2 regions of the Duganella sp. AC237 genome follow, and region 2 is predicted to be linked to the other one. Evidence: riboswitches for the same ligand, from Rfam matches in the RefSeq annotation. Region 2 holds a riboswitch; the other holds the start of a gene.
What was found. Region 2 has a riboswitch for glycine ahead of gcvT (glycine cleavage system aminomethyltransferase GcvT). Riboswitches for the same ligand answer to the same signal wherever they lie in the genome.
Positions count from the first base shown of each region.

Region 1 (14,095 bases), 400 kb from region 2:
GATTCCCGAGGTGCTGGAACGCCTGAAGGAACTGCCGGAAGGGGTTTTCGACACCAAAACGCTCGACGGCAAGCCTATCCTGGCCGTGCTGGCCAAAGCGCCCAATTCGCAGTGGACGGTGGCCATCGGCATTCCCATCGAGGTGTTGAACTCAGAATTGCTTGCCAAACTGTGGACGCTGGTGCTGTCGACCATCCTGCTGCTGGGCGGCGGGCTGCTGTTCGCCTGGCACATCGGCAACCGCATCAGCCGCTCGATCCGCGACCTGGTGGCGCCGGCGCTCGCCCTTGGCGCCGGCGACAGCATCGAGCCGGCCACCTACGGCCTGCGCGAGGCGAACGAGGTGGGACAGGCGCTGGTCAAGGCGTCGAGAATGCACGCGCTGGCCAAGCATCAGGCCACGCACGATCCGCTGACCGGCCTGGCCAACCGCGCCATGTTCACCGAGTTCCTGGCCCGCCAGCTCAATCTGAGCGAGCGCAATCAGCAGCCGATGGCGGTGCTATATCTGGATCTGGACAACTTCAAATTCATCAACGACACCTACGGCCATGGCGCCGGCGACGTGTTGTTGAAGGATGCGGCCGACCGCCTGCGCTCGGAACTGCGGAAATCCGACATGGCCGCAAGGCTGGGGGGCGACGAGTTCGCGGTGGTGCTGGTCGCCAGCGGCGGCGACGACGCGGCCGGCGTCGTCGAGAAGCTTTCGCGCCGCCTGGCCATGCCCTACGAGATAGACGGCCACGAACTGCTGGCCGGCGCCAGCATCGGGGTGGCCATCTATCCGCAGTCGGCCAGCACCGCCGACGATTTGATCGCATGCGCCGACGATGCCATGTACAAGTGCAAGGCGGAGCGCAAAAAAGCGCGCGCCCTCACGATCGACTAGGGTCGGCCAAGTCGGCCAAGTCGGCCAGGGGCCGGTCAATCGCGGCCGGCGCCTTCCACATACACCTCGTCGCCGCAGCCCACCGCGCGCACGCGTACCGGGGCGGCGTTGCCCACCATCTGCTTCAACTCACCGTCGGTGCTGAATTCGAGCGGCAGCGACAGGCGGATCTCCTGCAGGTACTTGCGCTGCGTGCAAATCAGGGTGATGCTGTCGGCCACCTGGGCGCCGTAGCTGGTCTTGACCCGCTCGAAGAACTCGTTGACGCGGAACGACTTGCCCACGCTGCCCAATACGATCTTGCCCACCTCCGAATCATTCACCACCCGCACCGCCGACACGGCCTTGATGAAGTAGTCGTCCGGCGACAGCGATTGGCATTTGCCATGCTTGTTCCACTCGTAGGCGCCGAATGTGCGCTCGTAGAAGAAGTTGGGCATCCATGGCGCGATCTTGTCGATGGTTTCCTGCTTGAGCGAGAACTGCTCGCCCTTGCAGCTGCCATAATTGGTGCCGCACTCCTTCTTGTTCGGCCACAGGCCGTGCAGGTTCAGGTTCTTCGCCTCCAGTTTGCCGCCGTTCATGGCGTCGCATTCTGGCTTTTTGCCGTTGTATTTCACATGCTCGCAAAAACCCGGCTGCCAGGTGATCGCCAGCAGATAGCTATCCTGCTTGTTGGCGATGTTGCACACCCCTCCGGCGGCAGCGATCTCGCGCCCGCGCTGCGCCTTGGTCGGCTTATCGCTCAACTCCGGCGTGCCGCATTCCTTGCGCACCCAGCGCAATGCCGGCTGCGCGCCCGGCACCTCGACCCTGATCCAGTCGTAATCGACCTTGTTGATTTCGCGGACCGTGTACTCGGTCCCCGGCACGATTTTCTGCGCGCCCGGGTTGTTCTGTTTGGCGAAGGATGTGTAAGCCTCGCAGCTTTGGGTGGCGGTGAAACTGCCATTGGCCGATTCGCTGGCGCTGCAACCGAACGCGGTAAAAACAAGCAGCAAGGCGGCTGCGGGGACGGTGTGGCGATGCATTCAAACTCCTCAGGTTGGTCAAGTGCCAATATCTTAGCGGACTTATCGCGGCGGGTGGGAAGCCCTTTTCTATCGAAAACAGCCGCCGGCACCGCGACTTGTGGCAACCGCACGACGAATCGAAGGCTTGCCGTCCGTGATAGGCGATAGTTTCTTTATGACATGATATTCTCGGTTACCGACTGATCCTGCGAACCACAATGATCTCCAACGAAACACGCCTGAAGTGGGTGGCTTTCATACTGCTCGTCTTCATGGGTGGCGTCGGCACGCTGCCCTTCCTGACCAACCGCAGCGTCCAGCACACCATGGCGCAGTTGAAAGCCACTTCGGCCAGGGAACGCCACTACCAGTCGATCCTGGGGTTGCTGGTGGACGCCGAAACCGGCCAGCGCGGCTTCATCCTGACCGGCAAGGAGGAGTTTTTGCAGCCCTACCATGCGGCGGTCAACATGATCGAGCCGCTGCGGGCGACGCTGTGGCAGGAAAGCGCCGACCCGCGCGAGCGCAAAGCGCTGGCCGACGTCAAGGTCTCCATGGACCTCAAGCTAGGCTTGATGGCCGAGACGATCGCGATGCGGCGCGAGCAGGGATTCGCCGCCGCCGAAAAGGTCGTCGCCGCCGGCGCCGGCCGCGCGCACATGGACATCCTGCGCAATCTGATCGGCGGCGAGCTGTCCTCGCTGTCGATCCACCGCGACGAGTTGCGCGAGCAGCTGACGCACGGCGCCCGCAAGGCCATGTACATCAGCGCGGCAGTCAACATCGCCGAGATGATACTGCTGGCGGTGGCGTTGCTGGTCGGTCTGCGCTCGTTGCGCGCGCGCGCGAACGCCGAAAGGCTGGCGGCGGAAAACACCGGGGCGCTGCGCCGCGCCGCCGCCGCGTCGGAGCTGCGCAACCAGCAGCTGGCGGTCAGCGCCGACATGCTGCACGCGCTCGAATGCGTATCCACCGTCGAAGAAGCCTCGCTGATCGTCTCCACGTTCTGCAAAAAGCTGGTGCCCGGCGTATCCGGCAGCCTTTACCTGTATCGCAACTCGCGCGACACGCTGGAGCGCAAGGCCAGGTGGGGCGACATTGCCGACGACGCCGATGGCATCGAGCCGGAACAGTGCTGGGCGGTGCGGCGCGGCACCGTCCACGTCTGCGCCGGTGACGGCGATCTGCAGTGCCGGCATGGCAGCGCGGGCGACAGCGGCGCCGGTCCGCGCGTCTGCATGCCGCTGGTGACGCAGGACGCCGTGCTGGGATGCCTGACCCTGTACGCGGCGCCCGAGCAGCACGACATCTTCGAACGCCAGCGCGAGGTACTGGCCACGCTAAGCGAAGAGATCTCCATGTCGATGAGTAACATCAAATTGCGCGAGACCTTGCGCCTGCAATCGATCATCGATCCGCTGACCGAGTTGTACAACCGCCGCTACATGGACGAGACGCTGCGGCGCGAGCTGATACGCTCGCAGCGGAACGCGAAGCCGCTGGCGGTCATCATGCTCGATCTGGACCACTTCAAGCGCACCAACGACACCTACGGCCATGACGGCGGCGACGCCATCCTGAAGCGGGTGGCGCAGGTGCTGTTGACGAATATCCGCGCGTGCGACGTCGCGTGCCGCTTCGGCGGCGAGGAGATGGTGGTTCTGCTGCCAGATTGCGACATCGACCTGGCGACCGAGCGCGCGCAGCTCTTTCGCGGGTTGATCGAGGCGCTCCAGGTCGCGCATGGCGGCCACACGGTGCGCACGACGGCGTCGCTGGGCGTGGCCGGGTACCCGGAACACGGTGCCGAGCCGGCGGCACTGTTCCAGGCGGCCGACAAGGCGCTTTACCAGGCCAAGCGTGACGGCAGAAACCGCGTCGTCCGGGCGCTGGCCCCGGAGGCGGCCAGCGCGGATCAGCGCCGCACGGAAGCTCACGAAAATCGCGTATCCTAGACGGTTCACACATCTAACGCAGAGCGCACGCCATGGCGACAAAACCAGTTACCAAAGCCGAAACGGTCCTGCTATCGGGCGGCAATCCGCAAATCCCCAAGGCCTATGGCGACGCGCCGGTGCAGGCCTACATCGCCGCGATGCCGGGCTGGAAAAGCGATCTCGGACGACGTCTGGACGAGATCATCGTCCACACCATACCCGGCGTGAACAAGGCCGTTAAATGGAACACGCCGCTATACGGGATCGCCGACCAAGGCTGGTTCCTGGGTTTTCATTGTTTTACCAAGTACGTCAAAGTCACCTTCTTCAACGGCGGTTTTCTCGATCCGCTGCCGCCGGGGGCGTCCAAAACCGCCGGCGTGCGACATCTCGACCTGCGCGAGGACGACCCGCTCGACGAAGCGCAATTCGCCGAGTGGGTGCGACAAGCCAGCCGGTTGCCCGGCGAGCGCATGTAAAGGCCGTCAGGCCACTTTCGCGACCCGCGCGGGCGCTTGCCGCCCGCCCTCCCGCCCCGACGCGGCGAAGATGGTCTCGGCGATGATGTCCGCCGTCGCCGCCGACAGTGTCCAGCCCAGGTGCCCGTGGCCGGTATTGTAGAAGACCGTCGGCGCCTTGCCGCGCCCCACACGCGGCATCAGATTGGGCATCATCGGCCGCAGCCCGGCCCATGGCGTCACGCTGCGCGTGCTCACCCCCGGGAAGCATTGCTGCACCCACTTCACCAGCGGGGCGATGCGGTCGGCCCGGATATCGCGGTTGAACCCATTGAACTCCGCCGTGCCGGCCACGCGGAAGCGGTCGTCGCCCAGTCGGCTGGTCACCAGCTTGGTCTCGTCGTCGAGCAGGCTGACGGTCGGCGCGGCGGCCTGGCTGGCGGCGTCGTTCAGGTGCACCGTGATCGAATAGCCCTTGACCGGATAGACGTTGACGCGGTCGCCCAGCATCGCCGCCATCGCGCGGCTGGCGGTGCCGGCGCAAACGACCACCGCGTCGTAGCGGCGGGTGGTGCTGAAACCGTCCTCCTCGACGGTGATGTCGACGCCGTCGGCGCCCGCCCGCATGGCCGTCACCTGCTGGCCGAAGCGCAGTTCGGCGCCCAGCCGTTGCGCCGCCCGCGCCAGCCCGGTGGTGAATTTGTGGATATCGCCGGTGCTGTCGCTGACGGTGTAGTGGCCGCCGTAGTAGTCGCCGCGCAGGGTCGGCTCGATGGCGCGCATCTCCTCCGGCGTGACGGCGCGACGCGCCAGCCCGCCCTGCATCAACAGCTTCGACACGCCCGCCGCGTGCTCGAATCCGGCGCGCTCGCGGTAGATGTGCAGGATGCCTTCGCGCTTGAGGTCGAAGGCGATGTCTTCGTCCCTGGCCCACTGGAACAGGTGTTCGCGCGCCGCCAGCGCCAGCTGTGCGGTGGCGATCGTGTTGTCGCGGTAGTGCGGGATGGCGGCGATGAATTGGGCGAACCACGACAGCTTGTGCCAGCCCGGCTTTGGATTGACCAGCAGCGGCGCGTCGTTCCTCAGCATCCACTTCAGGCCCTTGGCGATGGTGGACCGGTGATTCCACACTTCCGCGTTGGAGGCGGACAGCTGGCCGCCGTTGGCGAACGAGGTTTCCATCGCCGCGTAGCGGTGGCGTTCGAGCAGGGTGACGGCGAAGCCGCGTTTGGCGAGGGCGTAGGCGGTGGTGACGCCGGTGATGCCGCCGCCGATGATTGCGATGGTTTTCATGAAGATTCCAGACCGTCAAAGGGGATGGTCTCGGCGCACATGCGCAAAGACACCCCCTCTGTTCTGGACCTGAGAGATTCACGCCGGGCCGCGATGGCGGCAGCGCTTGCTCCTTCGGTGCGGGTGGACGACGTCCGAGTCCTGCCGCTCTTCAGAGTTTAAAGTGCTGTATCGGTCCTTTTGCCTGAGAGTTTCCGGGGCGGTTGCTCCTTCGGCGCCGTCCGTCAGCGCGATGCTGGAACAGTCTCTCCCGATACGGCGGTGGCTTTTGGCCACAACGGGCGTAGCTTACCTGAAAAATTGCGGCTTATCCACCCGACCCGCACCCACCCGGCGCATTGGGTTCGCGGCAACCCGGCCGTGGGATGGGATACTTGGCCAACCCGCGCTACGAGATAATGCATGTGGCGCATCACCATCGCCACCACTTCCACTGCGTGAAATGCGACCGCGTGTTCGATATCGAGGGCTGCCCTGGCCATATGGACAGTCTGGCGACCAAGGGGTTTACCATCGAACGCCACGAGTTGACCTTGTACGGCGTCTGCGCCGAATGCTCGGCCGCCGGCGCCACGCCGCCGCCCCGGCCCCAACCCGCCATCAGCTTGACCCGGCACGGCGCCGGCAATCGGCACGCCGGTTTGTGCCCGCCGCGATCCGCCATGCCCCGCGCCTGCCCTGCGCGTGCGACAGCGTACATCGCTTAAAATCGAACTTAGGCATACTTATCGTTACCCCGAAATAACTTGATGAAAGCGAGACATGGCAGAGAATGAAAAGGCGGCGTCGCCCGCCCCGGTGATGGATGCGGAAACCCTGGAGTTCATACGCGGCGTGTTCACGCTGGTGCGCGGCGGCGACGCGGAACGTCTGGCCGGCATGGTGGCCAAGGGCTTGCCCGTCAGTTTCCGCAATGAGAAAGGCGACAGCCTGATCATGCTGGCCTGCTATCACGGCCACCTGGACACGGCGCGCGTGCTGCTCGAAGCCGGCGCCGACCCGAACGTGCCGAACGACCAGGGCCAGACGCCGCTGGCGGGCGTGGCCTACAAAGGCTATCTGGACATCGCCGAGCTGCTGCTGGCCCATGGCGCCGACATCGAAGGCGCCAGCCCGGACGGCAAGACGCCGCTGATGATGGCGGCCATGTTCAACCGCACCGATATCCTCAAGCTGTTGATCGAGCGCGGCGCGGCCGTCGATGCGGTCGACAGTCGGGGCATGACGGCGATCTCGCTGGCGCAGACGATGGGCGCGAAGGACACGGCCGCGCTGCTGGCCGAAAAAAACCTGTAAGCCACGCTGCGGCGACCCCGACCCGTCCCTCCCGCCCTCATGCCCCGATCAGGCCTTGCCCGCACACGCGCAGGGTCGCGCCGCTGATGCCGAACGCGGCCGGGGTGCTGAGGAACGCGATCAGTTCGGCGACGTCGCGCGGCTGCCCGCTCTGCTTGACGGCATTGAGGCGCCGGCCGATCTCCCGCACGACCATGGGCATGGCGTCGGTCATCGGCGTATCGATGAAGCCGGGCGCCACGGCGTTGATGCAGATGCCGCGCGGCGCCAGCAGCGGCGCCTGGGCGGCGACATAGCCGATCAGCGCGGCCTTGGACGCGGCGTAGTTGGTCTGCCCGAAATTGCCCGCCACGCCGCTGACCGACGACAGGCAGACAATCCGGCCGTCGTCGCGCAGCACGCGCCGCTCCAGCAAGCGCTGGTCGATCGCGATCACGGCGGCCAAGTTGACCTGCACCACCAGATCCCAGAAATGCTCCTGCATATTGGCCAGCGTGCGGTCGCGCGTGATGCCGGCGTTGTGGACCACGACGTCGACGCCGCCGAAGCGCTCGAGCAAAAAGTCGGCAAGACGCCCGGCGCTGTCCGGCGCGGCGATATCGGCGAGGAAGGGCACGGCGGCGAAGCGGTCGCAGGCCTGGTGCAACGCATCCGCCGCGCCCGGCACATCGAGCGCGACGACGGTGGCGCCCTCTTGCGCCAGCCGCTCGACCACGGCCAGGCCGATGCCCCTGGCGGCGCCTGTCACCAGCGCGACCTTGCCGGACAACGCCTGCGTCGACGACATGCTGGCGGGCGCCGCCACGTTGGCCGCCAGGTGGAACGCCTGCCCTGTCACGTAGGTGGTGCGGGCGCCGCAAAAGAACCGCAGCGGACCGTCCAGGCGGTCGAGCGCGTCGCGCGCCACATAGCCGAGATTGACCGTAATACCTTTGGCGCCGATTTCCTTTGCCAGCGAGCGCACAAATCCTTCAACGCCACGGGCAACGGCGGCGGCGGCCGGCGTGGCCGCGGCGCCGGGATCGGCCGCCAGTATCAGCACCCGGCCATTGCGAACCAGCCGCCGCACGACAGGATGCAAGCCGTCGTACAACGCCCGGTAGTCCTGCGGCGCCACGCAACCGGTGGCGTCCATCGCGACGATATCGAGCGGCCCGGCGCCGGCGGCCGGCCCGTCCAACGCCGCCGTGCCGGCGCGGACAAAAGCCGCCGCCATCGCCTCGGCCGCATAGCCGCCGGCCGTCCGGCATAACAAAACGCGTTTGCCATCGAACGGCCGGTCCACATACGGTCCCGCCTCGCGCGACAGCGGCACCGGGTTCGGCAGGCCGATGGCCCTGGCGATGGCGCCGGTGATCGGGTTGCCGTTCAAGCGCATTAACAAATCGGACATGTGATTCTCTTCGGTGCGGGTAACACCGCATTATGCCCGCACCGGCCGCTGGAGACGTTCCAGCCCGGTTTGCCGTCCACCCGCAAGACGCCGGCCCGGCCTCAGTCGAGCAAGCCGAGCATTTTGGCCTCGTAGATCGCCTCGGCGCGCGAGTTCACCTTGAGCTTGCGGTAGGTGCGCCGGATGAAGGTCAGCACGGTGTGGCTCGACACCGCCATCAATCCTGCGATCTCCTCGGTGGTGAAGCCTTTGGTGATCAGCTCCAGCACCTGCTGCTCGCGGGGCGACAACTGGGTGCGCAACGGTTGGGCGTCGGCATCCGCCGCGCTCCTGGCCAGCGCCTGCCGCACCGGCGGCAGGTGGCGGAAGCGGGTCAGCATTTGCCGGGCGATGATCGGGCTGATCGGGCTGCCCCCCTGAAAAATGCTGCGGATCTCGTCGGCCAGGCCGCCCGGCTTGGTGTGCTTGAGCAGATACCCGGCGGCGCCGGCCTCGATCGCGCGCATCACATGCAGTTCGTCGCCGAAATTGGTGCTGACCATGACCGCGCAATCGGGCCAGTGGGACGCGGCCGCGCCGATGACATCGATGCCGGAACCGTCCGGCAGGCCCAGGTCCACCACCAGCACGTCGCAGGCCCGTCCGTCGAGCATTTGCAGGCCGGCATGGCGCGTGCTGGCGGCCGCCGCCAGCACCATGTCGGCCGCGCCGGCCACGGTCCCCTCCAGCGCATGCAGGAAGTCCATATCGTCCTCGACGATACCGACGCGGATGGGGTGGATCGAAGTGGTGGTCATCATGGGTTGTCTCAGTGGTGTGTGGCGACCCGCGGCGGCGCCAGGGTCGGTTGCGAGTGCGTTGGCAGTGCCGGTTGCGGTTGCGGTTGCGATAGCGGCTGGGGTTGCGGTTGCGTTAGCGGCAGCCACAGCAGCACGCGGGTGCCGCCGCCGACGACCGCCTCCCAATCGATGGCGCCGCCGATGGCGGCGGCCCGGCGCTGTTGGTTCAGCAAGCCCTTGCCGCCGCGCTGCCGCGCCGCCGCCAGATCGAAGCCGGGACCGTTGTCGGCGATCGACACCGTCACGCCGTCGTCGTCGAACGCGGTGGCGACACGGATTTCAGTGGCGTTGGTGTGCTTGACGATATTGCTCAACGCTTCCTGCAAGATGCGCAGGATGTGCAGCGCGGTGCGCGGATCGATCCATTCGAGCGGCGGCACGTCGGCCACGGCCCAGTGCAGGCGCATGCCGGCCAGTCGCAGACGCTCGCCCAGCCGGTAGCGCAAGGTCGCCAGCAACAGCAGCAAATCGGCCTCGACCGGCTCGAGCGAGTCGATCGTCAGGTGCAGGTCGTCGATGCAGGCGCGCAGGATGTCGGGGATGGCGTTCTCCTCGAGCTGGCCGCGCTCGACCGCCCACAGCGCGCTTTGCAACGACGAGCCGAGGCCGTCGTGCATGTCCTGCATCAGGCGCAGGCGTTCGCCGGCGAGCGTTTGCCTGTGCTCGATCTCGATGAGGCGCTGGTAGCTCAATGCCAGCTCGGCCTCGCGCTCGCGCAGGCGCGACGCCAGTTGCAGGTTGCTCTGCTCGACATGCGCCAGCGCGCCGATATAACGGCGGTACATCAGGTAGCACAGCATGCCGAAATTTTGCAGATTGATATACGGTCCCAGATACCAGTGCTCCGGCCCGAGGAAATTGCTTTGCAGCGCCCAATCGTTAAGACCGTACAACACGCAAAGGCCGACGCCGACCGACATCAGCATGGCGTCCGGCGAACGGCGCCATGACGCCCGTACGCCGGCAACGGTGATGGCGCTGCCGGCCACGATGGCGAGCAGGTAGATCAGCGGCGTGACCAGCGGCGTGTTCCAGCCCGCCAACGACGGCGACGAGCACACGGCGACAAAAAAGTTGACCGCCAGCAAGCTGCGGCTCAGCCAGCGCTGGCGTTGCCCGTGCACCATCTCCTGGAACGCGTGCACCAGCGTCAGCATCCAGAACAGCGAATTGAGCATGAGCCAGGCGAACCAGTCGTTGTCCAGCCGCGCCTCGCAGAAAAAGCTCAGCGAGCGCGTGAACTGGGCCGCCGCCAGCAAGGTGAACAGCCCGTAGCCCAGGCCGACGCCGCGCCACAGCCAGACAAAGGCGGAAAACACGCCGACGGCGACGAAGGCGCCGATGCACATGAGCGGCAGATACAATTGCAGCCACTGCCGTCCGTGGTAGCGCCAGCCGATATCGTCGGTCGTTCCCAGCCACACAGAGGCGAGCGCCGCGCGGCTGCTGGGCGGGTGCTGAATGCGGAACAGGATCTCGCGCGGCGGCGCGCTGCGCGGGTCGCCGCCCAGTTCCAGCCACAACGGCGGCCAGTACCAAGTCGGCCCGTCGAGCTGGCGTTGGTGGCGCAGCCGGCCGTCGACGTAGACGGCGATCGGGCCGTAGGCCTTGACCCGCGCCGAGTACAGCATCCGCCCCGCGCCGGATTCGGCGGCCGGCAAGGTCAGGCGGAACCAGGTGGTGACGATGGGGGCGCCAGATACGTCCAAGCGGCCTGCGGCGGTGGGGGGGCTCGGCACGTCAGGCGTATCGGGCGTTTCGTGCGCGCTGGCGCCGCTGCCGGCCTGCGCCGCGCGCGCCTGGCCGAGCACGTCCGACGGGTGGGCGTAGGGCAGTGTCACGGTGCGCCAGGCCGCCGGCAACGTGGCGCTGTCGACCTTGTCCGCGGCCGGCGTGGGGCGCTCGCCTGCGACTTCCTGCATCTCGGCTTTCGTCAGGTGCAGGGGCCCGGCGCAGGCACCGGCCATGCCCAAAAGCAGCATGCTGAGGCAAGCCGCCAGCCTGCCTGGCGGCATGGCGATGCGTCGGCGAGGCGGCCGCGATAGTGCTGTGCGTGGATACAATCTGGCCCCGCCCGATGAAAAAACCCCAGTCCCCGTTCGCCTCGAACAGCGCTTGCACGCCGGGCAAAAGTGACTATTAAGAAAATATTAATGTTATTCTTAATCGTAACATTAATGTCCACAGTTTAAACATCGCGGTCTGTCCCCAATTCTGGTGACAGCGCGGTTGGCGCTTCAGAGGTAGAGTGGTCGATGTCAACGAGGCCCCCACCATGAAACTGTCGCTCGCCGCGAAATTCAATATCGTCTTTCTCACCATTTTCGCGATCGGCTTCGGCGCCGCCAGCGCCGTCACCAACCACTTGCTGCAGCAAAACGCACGCGAAGAGACGCTGGAAAGCGCCCGCGTGCTGATGCAAGCGGCCAGCGCCGCGCGCAGCTACACCTCGGGCCAGATCGCCCCGCTGCTCGACATGCAGCTCAAGTATGAATTCCTGCCCCAGTCGATCCCCTCGTACGCCGCCACCGAGCACCTTAACCATCTGCTCAAGTCCTACCCGGATTTCAGCTACAAGGAAGCGACGCTGAACCCGACCAACCTGCGCGACCGCGCCTCCGACTGGGAGGCCGACGTCGTCAACACCTTGCGCGCCAAACCGGAGCTGAAGGAAATGGTGGGCGAGCGCGGCACGCCGATCGGCCCGGCGCTGTATGTGGCGCGGCCGCTACAGATCACCAACGCGGCCTGCCTGCGCTGCCACAGCGTGCCCGACAACGCCCCCAAGACCATGCTCGACATTTACGGCCGCAACAACGGCTTCGGCTGGAAGCACATGGAGATCATCGGCGCCCAGGTGGTGTCGGTGCCGATGGAGGTGCCGCTGCGGCGCGCCAGCGTCATGCTGCGCAGTTACATGGTGTCGATGCTGGGCATCTTCGTGTTCCTGTTCATCGCCCTCAACTTGATGGTGCACCTGTTCGTCACGCGCCGCATCACGCAGATGTCGCGCCTGGCCGACCAGGTCAGCATGGGCGAGTTCAGCGCCGGGGAGCTCGACGTCAAGGGCAGCGACGAATTGTCGGTGCTGGCGCGCTCCTTCGGGCGCATGCGCACCAGCCTGGCGAGCGCGATGAAAATGCTCGAAGAGTAAGCGCGACATGCTTGCGCAATTGGGGAAATACCGGATCGACGCCACCCTCGGCAAGGGCGCCATGGGGGTGGTCTACAAGGCCTTCGATCCGCACATCGAGCGGGTGGTCGCGCTCAAGACGATCCGCAAGGAGTTGTTCGGCGACACCCGTCAGGCCGAGCTGATCAGCCGTTTCAAGAACGAGGCGCAGGCCGCCGGCCGCCTGCAGCATCCCAACATCGTCAGCGTGTACGAGTACGGCGAGGACGCCGACGCCGCCTACATCGCCATGGAATTCGTCGACGGCACGCCGCTCAATACCTTGATGGTCGCCGGCCAGCCCACCGCGCTGGCGCACGTGGACGCCTGGATGGGCGACCTGCTGCTGGCACTCGACTATGCGCACGCGCGCGGCGTGGTCCATCGCGACATCAAGCCGGCCAACCTGCTGATCACGTCCAGCGCCCAGGTCAAGGTGGGCGACTTTGGCGTGGCGCGCATCGAATCGTCGACGCTGACGCAGACCGGATCGATGATCGGCACGCCCAGCTACATGTCGCCCGAGCAGTTTCGTGGCGAAACCGTGGACGGCCGCTCCGACGTGTTCTCGGCCGGGGTGCTGCTGTACCAGCTGCTGACGGGGGTGCGGCCGTTCGTCGGCTCGCCCACCATCGTGATGCAGCAGATTCTCAATGAGATACCGGCGCCGCCGTCGCAACTGGTGGCGACGCTCGGCACAGGCTACGACCGTCTCGTCGAACGGGCCATGGCCAAGGCGCCGGACGAGCGCTATCCTTCGGCGCGCGCTTTTCTCGACGACCTGTCCGCCCTGGGGCGCGCCGGCGCCGCCTCCCAGGACACCGCGGCGCTGGCCGATGCCGACCGCACGGTGCTGGCCTCCGACGTGCGCGCCAATTGGGTCCCGCCGCCGGTGTCTGTGCCCGGCGGCGACGGGAGCACGGGCACGGGCAGCCTCACGATGACGCCATGGAAGCTGGAAGCCTTCCCCGAGCTGGAAACCATCCTGTCGCGCCAGATCGGGCCGATGGCGAAATTCCTGCTCAAGAAAGTCGCGACCAGGGCGGACGGCATCGACGAGCTGTGCGACCTGCTGCTGCCGCACATCCCGTCCGAGCTGGGCAAAGTCGAATTCCAGCAAGGCGTGACGCTGGTGAAGCGCAAGCTTGCCGCCAGCGGCACCGGAACGGGCAGCTCGCGTGCTACCATGGGCGCCGGCGCATCGTCGGCGGGATTGCGCACGGCTGCGACAACGGGCATCGGAACCGGCGGCGGCACCGGCGCTGCGGCAGGCCGCTCGGCGATCGTTCCGCCGGTCGCCTTCGACACAGCCTTCGTCGACGCCACGGCGCAAACGCTCACGGCGATCATCGGTCCGATCGCCAGGGTGGTAGTCAGGCGGGCATCCCGGGAGACCGTCGACCGCGACGATTTCCTGCGCCTGGTGGCCGCGCATATCGAAACGCCGTCCGAGCGTGCCCGCTTCCTCGCCGCGAACGGCGTCGCGGCATGAGCGCCCGGACGCCACTGTCAGACACCCGTCCGCACCGGATGGCGATCGGCGTGGCGCTGGGCGCCACCGACATCGGCCCGGTACGCGACAGCAACGAGGACAACTTCCTGATCGACGCCGAACTGGGTCTGGCGATGGTCGCCGACGGCATGGGCGGCCACCAGGCCGGCGAAGTGGCCAGCGCCGGCGCGCTGACGGCGCTGCGCGACTATCTGCGCCGGCACGGCGGCCAGGGAACGCCGTTCGACAGCGCCGACGCCGACGCGACGTGGTCGGACCTCGACATGCGCGCGGTGGCCTTGCTGCACGACGC
Region 1 is NZ_CEEDEW010000003.1:3,774,785-3,788,879, forward strand. Features, by position in the region: gene AC0IYS_RS16740 (cache domain-containing protein) at 1-889, shown strand, start outside; gene AC0IYS_RS16745 (ribonuclease T2 family protein) at 925-1,920, opposite strand; gene AC0IYS_RS16750 (diguanylate cyclase) at 2,121-3,857, shown strand; gene AC0IYS_RS16755 (DUF1801 domain-containing protein) at 3,890-4,318, shown strand; gene AC0IYS_RS16760 (D-amino acid dehydrogenase) at 4,325-5,590, opposite strand; glycine riboswitch at 5,639-5,752, opposite strand; glycine riboswitch at 5,753-5,853, opposite strand; gene AC0IYS_RS16765 (hypothetical protein) at 5,995-6,297, shown strand; gene AC0IYS_RS16770 (ankyrin repeat domain-containing protein) at 6,353-6,886, shown strand; gene AC0IYS_RS16775 (3-oxoacyl-ACP reductase) at 6,924-8,279, opposite strand; gene AC0IYS_RS16780 (LuxR C-terminal-related transcriptional regulator) at 8,381-9,079, opposite strand; gene AC0IYS_RS16785 (sensor histidine kinase) at 9,088-11,133, opposite strand; gene AC0IYS_RS16790 (Tll0287-like domain-containing protein) at 11,394-12,272, shown strand; gene AC0IYS_RS16795 (serine/threonine-protein kinase) at 12,280-13,782, shown strand; gene AC0IYS_RS16800 (PP2C family protein-serine/threonine phosphatase) at 13,779-14,095, shown strand, end outside.
Region 1: it holds a riboswitch for glycine, as region 2 does, so the genes downstream of both, AC0IYS_RS16760 (D-amino acid dehydrogenase) here and gcvT (glycine cleavage system aminomethyltransferase GcvT) in region 2, are expected to answer to the same signal.

Region 2 (15,386 bases):
GACGCAGCTGTCCGACACCTGGCTGCCGCAATCGATCGCCGTGCTGTCGCTCAAAAACAATGTGCAGGAATTGCGCAAGCTCGAACACGTGGTGATCAGCGACAAGGCCAGCATCGACGGTTCCGAGCAAAAACTAAGTCTCGCACTATCCGCGTTCCGTGACAATGCTGACAAGCTCGGCAAGACCATCAACGATGCAAACCTCATGCCGCAGGCGGCGGAATTACAACGGATGGCCGCTTCCTACCTGCTCGCGCACGACAAAATGATGGCGCTGGCCAACGAGGGCAAAAAGGACGAGGCGGTCGCGGTGCTCAAGGGCTCGTCGCTGCCGGCGTTCGACGCCGTCAGCGGCCAGCTCGACAAATTACTGTCCAGCAATCTCGAAGGCGGCCGGCAGGCGGCACGAGGCGCCGACCAGGCGTACCTGGCCGGGCGCATCGTCACGCTGGCCCTGCTGTCGGCGGCGATCGGCTTTGGCGTGCTGCTGGCGTTTTGGCTGGCGCGCTCGATCTCGGCGCCGCTGCAGCAAGTGATGCTGGTGGCGCAGCGCATTGCCGACGGCGACTTGAGCACCCGCATCGAAGTACGGTCCGGCAATGAAACCGGCAAGCTGCTGCAGGCGATGCAGCATATGAACGACAGCTTGATGACGATGATCGCCCAGGTGCAAAGCGGCGCGCGGGCGATCGGCCAGGCGTCGGCCGAGATCGCCGAGGGCAATCTGGACTTGTCGAGCCGCACCGAGCAGCAGGCCGCCTCGCTGGAAGAGACCGCCTCGTCGATGGAGCAGCTGACGGCAACCGTCAAACAAAACGCCGAGCACGCGGTGCAGGCCAACAAGCTTGCCGTGTCGGCGTCGGCGGTGGCGGTGCGCGGCGGCAGCGATGTCGGCCAAGTGGTCGGCACGATGGCGTCGATCAACGACAGCTCGAAGAAAATCGCGGAAATCATTGGCGTCATCGACGGCATCGCGTTCCAGACCAACATCCTGGCGCTGAACGCTGCGGTCGAAGCGGCCCGTGCCGGCGAGCAAGGACGCGGCTTCGCCGTCGTCGCCTCCGAAGTGCGCAACCTGGCCCAGCGCAGCGCGGCGGCCGCCAAGGAGATCAAAAGCCTGATCGACGACTCGGTCGACAAGGTGGTGCGCGGCACGCAGCTGGCCGACCAGGCACGCTTGACGATGGACGAGGTGGTGGGCAGCGTCCAGCGGGTAACCGGGCTGATCGGAGAGATCGCCGACGCCAGCGCCGAGCAAACGGCCGGCCTGGAGCAAGTCAACCGGGCGATCGCGGCGATGGATCAGGTGACCCAGCAAAACGCCGCGTTGGTCGAGCAGGCGGCCGCCGCAGCGTCGTCGATGCGCGACGAAACGGGCAAGCTGAACGAGGCGATCGGTGCGTTCGCCGTGCACGACGGCGCGGACCGGGAAGCGCGGGCGCGGCAGCCGCTGGTCGCCGCCGAGGCGCTCAAAACGCGTGGCATCGCCGGCATGCCAGGCGCGGCGGACATGCGCGACGACGAGGAGACGCCGCCGGCGCTCGCCACCGCCGGCGCGCGCCGCGAACGAATCAAGCCGGCACTGCCCTCGCCGGGAAAACGCACGGTCGCGCCACGCCGTCCGCCCGCCCGCGCCGGCGCCGCCAGCGGACTGGGCAAGGCATCCGGCAAGCTCAACAGTGAGGTCGAATGGGAAGAGTTTTAATGACGAGTGCGAGGCATGTTCCTACAGCCCCCCAAGACGCACTCCGATAGCAAGTGCCTGAGCGAAAACGCATCATTGCTCTACCAGAAACGCGCACGGTGTCACCGTTTTTCCAGTCAGCACGGCGCGCTTGTGGCGAGTACGTTCTTTCACTTTCACAAAGGAACTAAAATGAACTCGAATCAAAAAAGCGGTGGCAGCAAGCAAGGCTCCAGTCAAGGCAGCAGCAAGCAATCGGGCGACAAAGGGTCGTCCAGCGGCTCGCGCTCCGGCACCCAGGGCGGCACCCATGAGCAGCATGTGGAAGCCGGCCGGCAAAGCCATAAAAACGACGGCAACAAACAGACGGGCAACAAAAACCGCTAATCAGGCTCCACCATAATTAGCGGCATGGCGGCGCCTCCCTGGCGCCGCTCCCGTTTCAGCTTGCAATCAAATATTGGCCACGCGCTGTCCACGCGGCGGCACAAAGTCCTTCACGGCGTTGACCATCCCCACCGCCACGCCCTCGGCCGCCGTCAGGTGCAGGTCGGAGTACGCGTGCGTGCGCCAGTGCTCCTCGGTCAGCTTGACGTGTTCGCGCAGGATCTGCTCGGTGCGGGCGTCGTCGGCCTGCAAGCCTTCGACGATGATGCGCAACGCGTCCGGCCGGGCGCCGTGCGGCGCGCTGGCGTGCGATTTGTGCACCATGAAGCGCGCCGTGTCGCTGGCATAACGCTCCTCGCCGGACAGGAACAGGATCACGGCGATGGACGCCACCGCGCCGGCGTTGTAGGTGACGATCTTGATCGGCAACTTGCTCAGGTAATTGTACAGACAGATGCCGTCGCTGACATAGCCGCCGTTGGACTGGATCAGGATGTGGGCGGTGGTGATGCGGTCCTCCGTCATATCGGCAACGGCGTCGAAGACACGGCGCACCATGTCACTGTTGACGTCGCCTGACAGGGTGAACCACGCGTGGCCCTCGTAGGAATTTGGATCTTGGCTCATGGGTGGGCTCTCGAATAAGTGTGATTTATTCTAGCAAATAGTTGTTTATATAGCGTTTTTATTGCACGCCATTCGTGCGCGCCCCCGCCCACCACCCCATCCAGCCCTGCCCGCAAGATTGACATTCAGGCCCTTCTGACATATATTCCCGAGTCTTGATCGGGAGAGGGTTGCGGGCGATACGCCAACGCAGCCGCCGAAGGGGCACTACCCAAAAACTCTCAGGCAAAAGGACCGATCAAGGGACCAGCGCGGCCGCCGTTCGATTTTTTATCGCGGCGGGATGCCAACTGGTCCAACTCTGGAGAGCGGCCGCGGCACACGCCGGCGGCCCACCGAAGGGGCGCACGGGAATCGAGTTCGACTTCGCGTCGATTCGCCCGTAATCTCTCAGGTACCAAGGACAGAGGGGTCTGCGATCATTGTGGAAACAGCTTTTTAGCCGTTCCTTGTATGTTCTGTTAACCCCTTTTCGATATGGACCGAGGAATTATGACGCTCAAAGCCACCCCACTCAATAACGCACACCGCGCCGCCGGCGCCAAGATGGTCGATTTCGGCGGTTGGGACATGCCCGTCAACTACGGATCGCAGATCGAAGAACACAACGCCGTGCGCACCGACGTCGGCATGTTCGACGTCGCCCACATGTGCGTGGTCGACATCAAGGGCGCCAACGTGCGCGCCTTCCTGCGCGGCCTGCTGGCCAACAACGTCGACAAGCTGCAGGTGTCGGGCAAGGCGCTGTACTCGTGCATGCTCAATCCGCAGGGCTTTGTCATCGACGACTTGATCGTCTACTTCATCGACGAGAGCTGGTTCCGCCTGGTCGTCAACGCCGGCACCGCCGAAAAAGACGTGGCGTGGATGCAGGCGCAGAACGCCGCCACCAACAGCGGCGTGACAATCACGCAGCGCCGGGATGGTGATAACGCCATGGCGCTGATCGCCGTGCAGGGCCCGAACGCGCGCGCCAAGGTGTGGGACGTGATCCCCGAATCGAAGGCCGGCACCACCGACATGAAACCGTTCAACGTCGCCTTCGCGCACAGCGCCGCCTTCGGCGAGGCGATGATCGCCCGCACCGGCTACACCGGCGAAGACGGCTTCGAGATCGGTGTCGCCGCCGACCAGGCCGAGAAGCTGTGGAACGCGCTGGCCGCCGCCGGCGTCAAGCCGGCCGGCCTGGGCGCCCGCGACACGCTGCGTCTGGAGGCGGGCATGAACCTGTACGGCCAGGACATGGACGAAACCGTCAACCCGCTCGACGCGGGCCTGGCATGGACCATCGACCTGGTGTCCGAGCGCGACTTCATCGGCAAGGCTGCCCTGCAGGCGATGGGCCAGAACGCCCAATTCGTCGGCTTGATCCTGCGCGAAAAAGGCGGCGTGCTGCGCGCCCACCAGAAAGTCATCGTGGCCGGCACCGACGCCGTCGGCGAGATCACCAGCGGCACCTTCAGCCCGACCATGCAGCAGGCCATCGCGCTGGCGCGCGTGCCCAACGGCGTGGCCGTCGGCGACACCGTGCACGTCGAGATCCGCGACAAGAAGCTGGCCGCCTCGGTGGTCAAGCTGCCCTTCGTCCGCAACGGTAAAATCCTCGCCGTTTAAATGATTTAGTATCCTAGTTCGAACCCGCCCCCTACCCATCTGGAGCCTTACATGAATATTCCTGCAGACCTGAAGTACACCGAATCCCACGAATGGGTGCGCGCTGAGTCGGACGGCACCGTCACCGTCGGCATCACCGAGTACGCGCAGGACGCGCTGGGCGACATCGTCTTCGTCGAACTGCCGAAGGTCGGCAAGAGCTACACGGCCGGCGACGACGCCGCCGTGGTGGAATCGGTCAAGGCGGCCAGCGACATCTACGCGCCGGTGTCGGGCGAAGTCATCGCCGTCAACGAAGACGTGGCCAGCGCCCCGGAGTCGATCAACAGCGACGCCTACGCCGCCTGGCTGTTCAAGATCAAGCCGGCCGACGCCAGCGCGATCGACGGCCTGCTGGACGCAGCCGCCTACGGCAAGACCACCGAAGCGTAAATTATGACCCGTTCAAGCCTGACCCAACTTGAAGCACGCGACGCTTTCATCGCACGCCACATCGGCCCTGACGCCGCAGAACAGGAAGCCATGCTGGCGGTCCTCGGCTACGCCTCGCGCGCCGCCCTGATCGACACCATCGTCCCTGCCAACATCCGCAACAAGGCCACCCTGCCGCTCGGCGCATACACCCAGCCGATGCCGGAGCAGGAAGCGTTGAACAAGCTGAAAAAAATCGCCGGCAAGAACAAGGTCCTGAAGTCGATGATCGGCCAGGGCTACTACAACACGCTGACGCCGGGCGTGGTGCTGCGTAACATCTTCGAAAACCCGGCCTGGTACACCGCCTACACGCCGTACCAGCCGGAGATCTCGCAAGGCCGCCTGGAAGCGATCCTTAACTTCCAGCAGACCATCACCGACCTGACCGGCATGGGCATCGCCAACGCCTCGATGCTCGACGAAGGCACCGCCGCCGCCGAAGCGATGACCCTGATCCAGCGCGTGGGCAAGTCGAAGTCGAACGTGTTCTACGTCGCCGACGACGTGCTGCCGCAAACGCGCGAAGTGGTCGAGACCCGCGCCAAGCCGCTGGGCATCGAAGTCAAGGGCTTCCACCCTGCCGAACTTTCCGGCATCGGTGACGCCTTCGGCGTGCTGCTGCAGTACCCCGGCGTTAACGGCGTGGTGCGCGACTACAAAACCGGCGTCGAGGCGGTCAAGGCCAAGGGCGCGATGGTGGTTGTCGCCGCCGACCTGCTGGCGCTGACCATGCTCACGCCACCGGGCGAATGGGGTGCGGACGTGGTCGTCGGTAACAGCCAGCGCTTCGGCGTCCCGCTGGGATTCGGCGGCCCGCACGCCGGCTACCTGTCGACCCGCGACGAATTCAAACGCAGCATGTCCGGCCGCCTGGTCGGCGTCACCATCGACGCCCAGGGCAACAAGGCCTACCGCCTGGCGCTGCAAACCCGCGAGCAGCACATCCGCCGCGAAAAAGCCACCTCCAACATCTGCACCGCACAGGTGCTGCTGGCGGTGATGGCGTCGATGTACGCCGTCTACCACGGCCCGAAAGGCCTGTTGCAGATTGCCCAGCGCGTGCACCGCTACACCGGCGTGCTGGCGGCTAACCTGAAGACGCTCGGCTACACCGTCACCAACGACACCTTCTTCGACACGCTGACCGTCGCCACCGCCAACGCCGAACAGCTGCACGCGTCGGCCCACTCGCACGGCGTCAACCTGCGCGTGATCGACGCCTCGCACGTCGGCGTCTCGCTCGACGAGACCACCACGCGCGAAGACATCGCCCTGCTGTGGACCGTGTTCGCCCACCCTGTCGGCGGCCCGGCCCACGGCCCGGATTTCGACACCGTCGAAGCGGCCGTCGCCGAATCGTTCCCGGCATCGCTGGCGCGTTCGAGCGATTACCTGACGCACCCGGTCTTCAACCGCTACCACTCCGAAACCGAAATGCTGCGCTACCTGCGCAGCCTGGCGGACAAGGACCTGGCGCTGGACCGCACCATGATCCCGCTGGGTTCATGCACCATGAAGCTGAACGCCACCAGCGAGATGATCCCGGTCACCTGGCCCGAGTTCTCCAACATCCACCCGTTCGCGCCGGACAGCCAGACCATCGGCTACCGCGAAATGATCGCGCAGCTGGAAGAGATGCTGTGCGCGGTGACCGGCTACGCCGCCATCTCGCTGCAGCCGAACGCCGGCTCGCAGGGCGAGTACGCCGGCCTGCTGGTAATCCAGGCCTACCACCAGTCGCGTGGCGAAGGCCACCGCAACATCTGCCTGATTCCATCGTCGGCGCACGGCACCAACCCGGCGTCGGCCAACATGGTCGGCATGCAGGTGGTGGTCACCGCCTGCGACGCCAACGGCAACGTCGACCTGGCCGATCTGAAGGCCAAGGCCGAACTGCACTCGAAGAACCTGGCCGCCGTCATGGTGACCTACCCTTCGACCCACGGCGTGTTCGAGGAAGGCATCCAGGAGCTGTGCGAGATCGTCCATAGCCATGGCGGCCAGGTCTACATCGACGGCGCCAACATGAACGCGCTGGTCGGCGTGGCCGCGCCGGGCGCGTTCGGCGGCGACGTCTCGCACCTGAACCTGCACAAGACCTTCTGCATTCCGCACGGCGGCGGCGGCCCGGGCGTCGGCCCGATCGGCGTTGGCGCCCACCTGGCCAAGTTCCTGCCGAACCAGCGTTCGAATGGCTATATCCGCGACAACGCCGGCATCGGTTCGGTCAGCGCCGCGCCGTACGGCTCGGCCAGCATCCTGCCGATTTCGTGGATGTACATCGCGATGATGGGCGCCGAAGGCCTGACCGCCGCGACCGAAACCGCGATCCTGAGCGCCAACTACATCGCGCGCCGCCTGTCGCCGCACTACCCGGTGCTGTATTCGGGCCACGACGGCCTGGTGGCGCACGAGTGCATCATCGACCTGCGCCAGCTGCAGGACGCCACCGGCATCAGCAACGAGGATGTCGCCAAGCGCCTGATGGACTTCGGCTTCCACGCGCCGACCATGAGCTTCCCGGTACCGGGCACCTTGATGATCGAGCCGACCGAAAGCGAATCGAAGGCCGAGATGGACCGCTTCATCGACGCCATGATCGCCATCCGCGGCGAGATCGCCAAAGTGGAAAGCGGCGAATTCGACAAGCTGGATAATCCGTTGAAGTTCGCGCCGCACACCGCCGAGGTGCTGACCGCAGACAAGTGGGAGCACAAGTACAGCCGCGAAGTGGCGGCCTACCCCGTGCCGTCGCTGCGCAAGCAGAAGTACTGGCCGCCGGTCGGCCGTGCCGACAACGTCTACGGCGACCGCAACCTGTTCTGCGGCTGCGCGCCGATGAGCGACTACGAGTAAGCGAGAGTTTGCGCGGCACGCCGCGCAAACAAAAAGCAGGCAAGCCTCACGGTTTGCCTGCTTTTTATTATCCAATCCGGTGCGGCGATGGTTGCGGGTGTGCGCTCAATTCCTAATCGACGCCAGCCGCAGGCGCACCACCCGCGGCGAGCCCGGTTGCTGGGGGACGTTCGGCTCCTGACCATCCTCCAGCTTGAACATCGCCACCGCCTCGGACAGATTGAGCGCCTGCCGCTGCAACCCCGTGGACGCCGCCGCCGCCTGCCGCACCAGCGCCAGGTTCTGCTGCGTCACCTGGTCCATCTCGAGGATCGCCATGTGCGCGCCCTGCAAACCCTCGGCCTGCTCGGCGCTGGCCTCGCTGATCTGGCCGATGATGTCGCCCACCTGCTGCACCGAGGCCACGATCTCCGCCATGCTGTCGCCGGCCTCCTCCACCGAGCGCGCGCCGCCCTCGATCTCGGCCACCGACTCGGCGATCAAGGCCTTGATCTCGTGCGCCGCCGTCGCCGAGCGCTGCGCCAGGACCAGCACCTCGCTGGCCACCTGTGCGAACGCTTCGCCCTGGGCGCCGGCGCGCGCCGCCTCCACCGCCGCGTTCAAGGCCACCAGATTGGTCTGGAACGCCAGGCCGTCGATGACGCCGACGATGTCCACCACCTTGCGCGAGCTGCCGCGGATCGACGCCATCGTACCCACCAGCCGCTGCACCACGCTGCCGCCGCGCACCGCGAAGTTGGTGGCGCAGCGCACCAGTTGATTGGCCAATTGGGCGTTGTTCGCCGTCTGCGCGACCGTGGAGCTGAGCTCACGCATCGCGCCGCTGGTCTCCCCCAGCGAGGTCGCCTGCCTTTCGGCGCGCTGCGTCAGATCCACGCTGCCTTGAACCACGGAGCGCGACGCCGAGTCCATCGATTCGGCCGACGCCAGTATCGTCTTGAGCGTCGTGTTCAGGTTGCGGATGCTGGTGTCGAGCGCGCGCGAGGTCTCGGAGATCTCGTCGCGGCCATAGACGCGGTTCTTGACCGTCAGGTTGCCCTCGGCCAGATCGATGGCCGCCGAGCCGATCTCGCGCACCTCCTTCAGTAGCGCGTTACGCACCGCCATCGTCACCAGTAGCGACAAGATAATTGATATCGCTACCATGATCGGCATCCAGACCGACACGCTGGTGAACTCCGATTCAGCCTCCGTGAAAGCACGCTCGCTGAGCGATTGTTCGAGCCTTGACAGCTCATCGAGCCGCTGGGACACCACATCGAACGCGCGTTCGGCCTTGAACATGGCGTTGGCGGCCATCGAATGATCGGCCATCCCCAGCTCGATCACATCGGCGATCGCCTTGACATACTGGCTATGCGCGGCCTGCGACTGCACCACGAAGCGGCGCTCGGCGGGATTCGATTGGGTGACCATTTCGAGCTGCGCGAACTGGCGGTCCAGCGCCGCGTGGCGGGTATGGATGTCGCGCACCAGCGCGTCGATGCGCGGCGGCGCGAAGCTGGCATTGATCCAGGTGAGCAGCTGGTAGATTTCGGTGTGCGCGCGGTTGGCGCCGGCCACCAGGTCGGCGGTGGCCTTCAGGCGCACCGCGCGCTGCTGCACCATGTTTTCGAGCGACTCGTTTTGCCGCACCATGCCGAGGTAAGCCCCGGCCGACAGGCAAATCAGCAGGATCAACACCACACCGGGCGCCAACAACAGTTTGGGACCTATACGAAGTTTGCTGAGCATGACGTTGACCGGTCAGTGTTTATAGATGCCGGCTTCCAGCGCCACGTCGTCCACCCGCAGCACGTAGGTGCTCTTGGGTGCGACCTTGCCGGTTGCGGGATTGCGGAATTTGTAGTCGACCCAACCTTTGCCGCTGCCTTGGGCGACGGCCACCATCTCATGGCGGAAGGCCTTGCCGTCGGCGTCCGGCACGTCGAGGAAATCCTTGCCGATCAACGCGTTGGTGGGATGGGCGATGGTGATGCCGCGCATGTCGCGCATGGCCAGGTACAGCGCGCCCTGGTTGAACAGCGGGTCCTTGCGGTTGATGCGGGCGATCATTTCCGCCTTGCCGTAGGTTTTGATGAACAAGGCGCCCCGCTCGGCCAGCGCGACGGCATCCTTCTCGCCCGGATCGGCGTTGGCGGCGACGTTGACCGATAAACAGCTTAACAATGTGACGATTCCGAACATGGCGCGCATGATTTTCCCCGCAGGTAACATGCTGTAATCTACGCCCCGTACCCTTACGCAATCTTGCGCTGTCTCAACTTGGCGCCAGCCCTACCAATAAACAACAGCGATAACGAACGGAACCACGCACGCATGATGAAACCCACTACCAAGGCGGCCCTGGTGTCGGCGCTGATCTTCCCCGGCCTCGGCCACCTGGTGCTGAAACGGCCGCTGCGCGGCTGCCTGTTCGTCGTGCCGGCGCTGGTGGCCATCGGCTTCCTGCTGCGCACCACGCTGGAGCTGGCCAATACGCTGGTCGATGAGATCAACAGCGGCAAGCTGGCGCTCGATCCGATCGACATCATCGCCCGCATCCACGCCACCGGCGTTGACAATCCGGCCACCAACGCGGCCTCGATGGTGATCCTGCTGTGCTGGATCGGGTCGGTGGCCGACGCTTATTGGCTGGGGCGGCGCGGACAGGCGTAGAATTGGCGGCGGCCGCGCGCGGTCGTCATCGTCAGGCGGCCAAACGGCCGGCGGGGAATGCCGGTGGCATCCTGGTCATCGATATCCACCGCACCCACAACGTCAGCAGGGAGCCGGCGACGATCGGGCACACCAGCACAAGCCAGGGAAAGCCTGGATGCCTCGCGGCGAGCGCCGCAAAAAACAGGTATCCCAGGATCAGCGCCACCAGCAAGCCGAAGCTCACACCCCAGCGCGGGGCGGCGCGCAAGCGCGCATAGTCCGGCAGCAGGAAGCAAATGAACGGCAGCGTTAGCGATGCCAGCGCCAGCGGATAAGCGCGAAGTTCCAGGCTGCCTCGCCGCGCGCAGTCGATCGCCACCAGGCCCGCCAGCACCACCAGCCAAATCTTCAGGAACCGCAGCACGACGGCTTTGGCAAACACGCGGTTCAATTCACGCGCGGATGGCGCCCTTGGTGCCAGCCGATACAGCCCCTGCTCGGCGTTATGTGTCACTGCGGCCAACAGCACCGCCACCGTGTACGAAGAAACCGACAGCAACATGAAGACCTGGGCAAGATCAAAGATGGCAATCGGTCCAAAAATCTTCACATCGGGGACGTTTGCCAGTGCCGCCAGTACCGCCAGCAGCGTGCAGACGACCACCCCGAAAACGGTGCTCCCTTCGTTCACGGTCGTCCCCATCGTGTGCATCAGTTTATGCCCCGGGGCCCCTGCCCGCACGCTATCGCGGCGCAGAACGCGCGCGTAGCCCCAACGCCACACACGGCGGCGCTGCAATTCCCGCAGCGCCGCGCCGTCCGTACCGGCGGTCCGCCACAACGTGCGTCGCGCGTTCAGCGCGAAGTGCCGGTCGCCGCCTCGCGGCAGCGCAATGCTTATCCCCCAGGCCAGCAACGCAATATCGGCGGCGACACCGAACAACGACAACGTGGGCTCGTTGATCGACGCCAGCAAAGCTGTCAGCCTGTCGGTCCACGCCGCCGGCACCAACTGGGACAGCGGCGAGGCATACACCGGTAGCATTGCGAGATAGACAAAGCGCTGCGCCAGCAGCACGTAAGGAACCAGCAAGCCGGCGCCGGCCACCGCGTAGCCGAAGTGGCCGAAAAACAGGCTGACCGCGACAGCCAGCACGACGCTGCTGACGACGAACATCGCAACGCAGGCCGTAATGAGGCGTCGCCGCAAATGCGGCACCAGACAGGCGTTGGCCGGATGATTCTGGAGCATGGCGGTGCTCACGAAAACGCTGGACCAGAGCCACAGGAACAGAGCCAGCGCCACGCAGCAGAAGGCGCCGGCGCCTTCTGACGAGTGTTTGACCGCGAGCGACAGCCACGCCCCCACGACGGCGACGACCACCAGTACGCCGCTGACCCACAACAGCGTGCGGCGGCCGCCACGATCGCCGAGCATTTGGTGGAACAAGGGCGCATAGGCGCGGAAAACAGCGTTCATTTGGTCACCTCGACGAACAAGTCTTCCAGGCTGAGTGATTCGACGCGCAATCCGGGGCTGGCGCTCAATGCCGCCGCCTCGGCGCCGGTCAGGCGCGCCAGCACGGAAGCGCCGTCACCGCCGTTGCGCATGCGCCGGATCTCGTCGCCGAAGCGCATACCCGCCATGATCGCGTCGCTGCCGCTGATCCTGTGGGCGCTTTCCAGCAGCTCGTCGAGCGGCGCCTGCAAGGTGATCTTGCCGCCCTGTAGAAACGCCACGTCCAGCGCCACCCGCTCCAGGTCCGACAGGATGTGCGTCGAGAAAATCACCGTCGTATCGCGTTCGATGACGTCGTCCACCAGCTCGTGCAGGAAGTCGCGGCGGCCGACCGGGTCGAGGCTGGCGACCGGCTCGTCGAGCACCAGCAGTTCGGGATCGTGGGCCAGCGCGCGGATGATCGACAGGCGCTGCTTCTCGCCGCCGGACAGCTTGCCGATGTGCTGCCCAGCGGCCTGCCCGTCCAGGCTCCAGCGCCGCATCAGGCCCGCCACCTTGTCGGCGTTCCAGCGCGGATAGAGCGCCTTGAAGTAGTCGAGCATCTGCACGGGCGTCATCCACTCGAACAGGTCGGACTTTTGCGGCACGTAGCCGATCTTCGCGCGCACCGTGTCGCTCAACTCGGGCACCTGTTCGCCGAACAGCGTAACGACGCCGCTATCGGCTTCGCGCAGCCCGAGCAGACAGGCCAGCAAGGTCGATTTGCCGGCGCCGTTGCGCCCCAGCAGGCCGATCACCTTGCCCGGTTCGATCGACCAGTTCACGCCTTGGAGCACCGGCTGGCCGTCGAAGGTTTTATGCAGGCCGGCGACATCGACGATGGATGATTTCATGGTTCTTCCTTGAGAATTTTCTTGAAAAGGGCGAGGACGGCATCGGGATCGAGTTCGAGCTGGCGGGCCTCGGCCGCCGCCCGTTGCAAGGTGGGTCGCAGCAGGTCTTCGCGGTCGCGCCGGCTGTGCGCCTGCGCCGGGCGCTCGGCCACCAGCATGCCGATGCCGCGTGCGCGCGACAGCACGCCCTCGGTTTCGAGCATGTTGTAGGCCTTGGAGACGGTCATCGGGTTGACCGCCAGGGCCAGCGCGACCTCGCGCACCGACGGCAGCACGTCGCCGGGCGCCAGCACGCCGGCGGCGACAAGCCGGCGCGTTTGCTCGATCAACTGCCGGTAGATCGGGTCGGACGAGCCGACGGCGATCGTAAAAAGTGTGGCGGAATGGGAAGTCATCGCTGGCTGTATCGCTCAATGTATTGGTGCATTAGTCGGATAATACACCAAGCCGCAACGCGATGTTGCTTTTTTTATCGGCTTATTTTTCTTCGGCGGGCTTGTCCTCGTTCTTGAAAGCGCCGCGGATATTCGTGGCGACCAGGCACAGCTGTAGCGCGATCAGCGCGTAGGCCTCGTCGTGCAGTCCCCACACCACCCACAACACATTACTGGCGAGAAAACACCAGAACCCGGCCTTGCGCCGGGTGTGCCGGGTGGACGCGACCAGCCAGGCGGCAAGCACGGTCACCGCCATCGCTGGCCATTGCAAGAAATCGATCCAATCGGGCATGCGCACAGCTTAGTGGCGAGGCCGCCCACGCTATGTGCGTTGCTTCACCGCCGCCGCGATTTGGCCCCGCACCAGCGCGCCACGCCCGTGGCGCGCTGCATATAATGCAATGAAATCGCTCGAAGAATCGTACTGGAGAAATGTATGTTCGACATGGAATTGCCATGGTGGGAATTCGTCTTGCGCGCGAGTATCGTGTATATCGCCTTGCTGGTCATGATGCGCTTTTCCGGCAAGCGCACCGTGGGCCAGTTCACGCCGTTCGACCTGCTGGTGGTCATGCTGCTGAGCGAGGCGGTATCGTCTTCGCTGTCGGGCGGCGACGATTCCATCCCGGGCGCGCTGATCCTGGCGCTCACCTTGATCGTGCTGAATGTGGCGATCGCCGTCGCCACCTCGCGCAGCGAAAAGATCGCGGCCATCATCGACGGCGAAGCGGTGCTGCTGGGGCGCGACGGCAAGGTATTCCATGACGCGATGCGCCGCAACCACGTGGCCAAGGGCGACGTCGACCAGGCGCTGCGCGAGGCCAACTGCTCGCTAGATGAAATGAAATGCATATTCCTGGAGGCGAACGGCCAGATCACCGTGCTTCACGACGAGTAGTCAAACCAAACACAAGGAGATTCATGCGTATCGCCACCTTCAACGTCAACGGCATCGGCAGCCGCCTGCCCGCCCTGCTCCAATGGCTGCAAGAGACGCAGCCGGACGCCGTCTGCCTGCAGGAGCTCAAAGCGCCGCAGGAAAAATTTCCCGAGGCGGCGATCAACGAAGCCGGCTACCAAGCCGTCTGGCACGGCCAAAAGAGCTGGAACGGCGTCGCCATCCTGGCGCGCGGCGTGGCGCCGATCGAAGTCGGGCGCGGCCTGCCGGGCGATCCCGAGGACGAACAAAGCCGCTACATCGAAGCGGTGGTCAACGGGGTGTTGATCGCCGGCCTGTACCTCCCCAACGGCAATCCCGCGCCCGGCCCCAAATTCGACTACAAACTGAAATGGTTCGAGCGGCTGATCACGCACTCGGCGCGCCTGCTCGACAGCGGCACGCCGACGGTGATCGCCGGCGACTTCAACGTCATGCCCACCGAGCTCGATGTCTACAAACCGGAACGCTGGGGCGACGACGCGCTGTTCCGGCCCGAGGTGCGCGAAGCCTTCCACCGGCTGCTGGCGCAGGGCTGGACCGACGCGCTGCGCACCATGCATCCGGGCGAGACGATCTACACGTTCTGGGACTACTTCCGCAACGCCTATGGACGCAACGCCGGCCTGCGCATCGACCACCTGCTGCTCAGCCCCGACCTGGCGCCGTCGTTGAAGGCGGCGGAGGTCGACCGCGACGTGCGCGGGCGCGAAAAACCCAGCGACCACGCGCCGGTGTGGATCGAGCTCGATATCGACGGAGGCAAGTGATGGAGCGCGAACAAAAATGGCCTGATCAAATCTGGCTGGTGCGGCACGGCCAAAGCGCCGGCAACGTCGCGCGCGACGCCGCCGAAGCCGCGTCGCAGTTCCTGATCGACATCGCCGAGCGCGACGTCGACGTACCGTTGTCGCCGTTGGGCCAACGCCAGGCGCAGGCGCTGGGCGGCTGGTTCCGCGCGCTCGGACCGGACGGCCAGCCGACGGTGGTGCTGTTCTCGCCGTACATCCGCGCGCGCGCCACCGCCAGCGCGGTGCTCGATCAGCTGGGCCGCGAGAACCTGAGCACCGTGGTGGCCGACGAGCGCCTGCGCGAAAAGGAGTTCGGCATCCTCGACCGCCTCACGCCGCTGGGCATCCGCGACAAATACCCGGAGCTGGCCGAGCAGCGCCAGCACGTAGGCAAATTCTATTTCCGTCCGCCGGGCGGCGAAAGCTGGTGCGACGTCATCCTGCGCCTGCGCAGTACGCTCGACACCATCAGCCGCGAATACCGGGGCGAGCGGGTGCTGATCGTCGCCCACCAGGTGATCGTCAACTGCTTCCGCTACCTGCTCGAACGGCTCGACGAGGAAGGCATCCTGGCGATCGATCGCATG
Region 2 is NZ_CEEDEW010000003.1:4,178,825-4,194,210, forward strand. Features, by position in the region: gene AC0IYS_RS18470 (methyl-accepting chemotaxis protein) at 1-1,705, shown strand, start outside; gene AC0IYS_RS18475 (hypothetical protein) at 1,877-2,071, shown strand; gene AC0IYS_RS18480 (ATP-dependent Clp protease proteolytic subunit) at 2,138-2,698, opposite strand; glycine riboswitch at 2,849-2,945, shown strand; glycine riboswitch at 2,990-3,115, shown strand; gene gcvT (glycine cleavage system aminomethyltransferase GcvT) at 3,191-4,312, shown strand; gene gcvH (glycine cleavage system protein GcvH) at 4,364-4,744, shown strand; gene gcvP (aminomethyl-transferring glycine dehydrogenase) at 4,748-7,642, shown strand; gene AC0IYS_RS18500 (methyl-accepting chemotaxis protein) at 7,748-9,376, opposite strand; gene AC0IYS_RS18505 (cache domain-containing protein) at 9,389-9,838, opposite strand; gene AC0IYS_RS18510 (DUF6677 family protein) at 9,962-10,300, shown strand; gene AC0IYS_RS18515 (hypothetical protein) at 10,332-11,762, opposite strand; gene AC0IYS_RS18520 (ABC transporter ATP-binding protein) at 11,759-12,634, opposite strand; gene AC0IYS_RS18525 (GntR family transcriptional regulator) at 12,631-13,029, opposite strand; gene AC0IYS_RS18530 (hypothetical protein) at 13,112-13,363, opposite strand; gene AC0IYS_RS18535 (DUF421 domain-containing protein) at 13,508-13,969, shown strand; gene xth (exodeoxyribonuclease III) at 13,993-14,778, shown strand; gene AC0IYS_RS18545 (histidine phosphatase family protein) at 14,778-15,386, shown strand, end outside.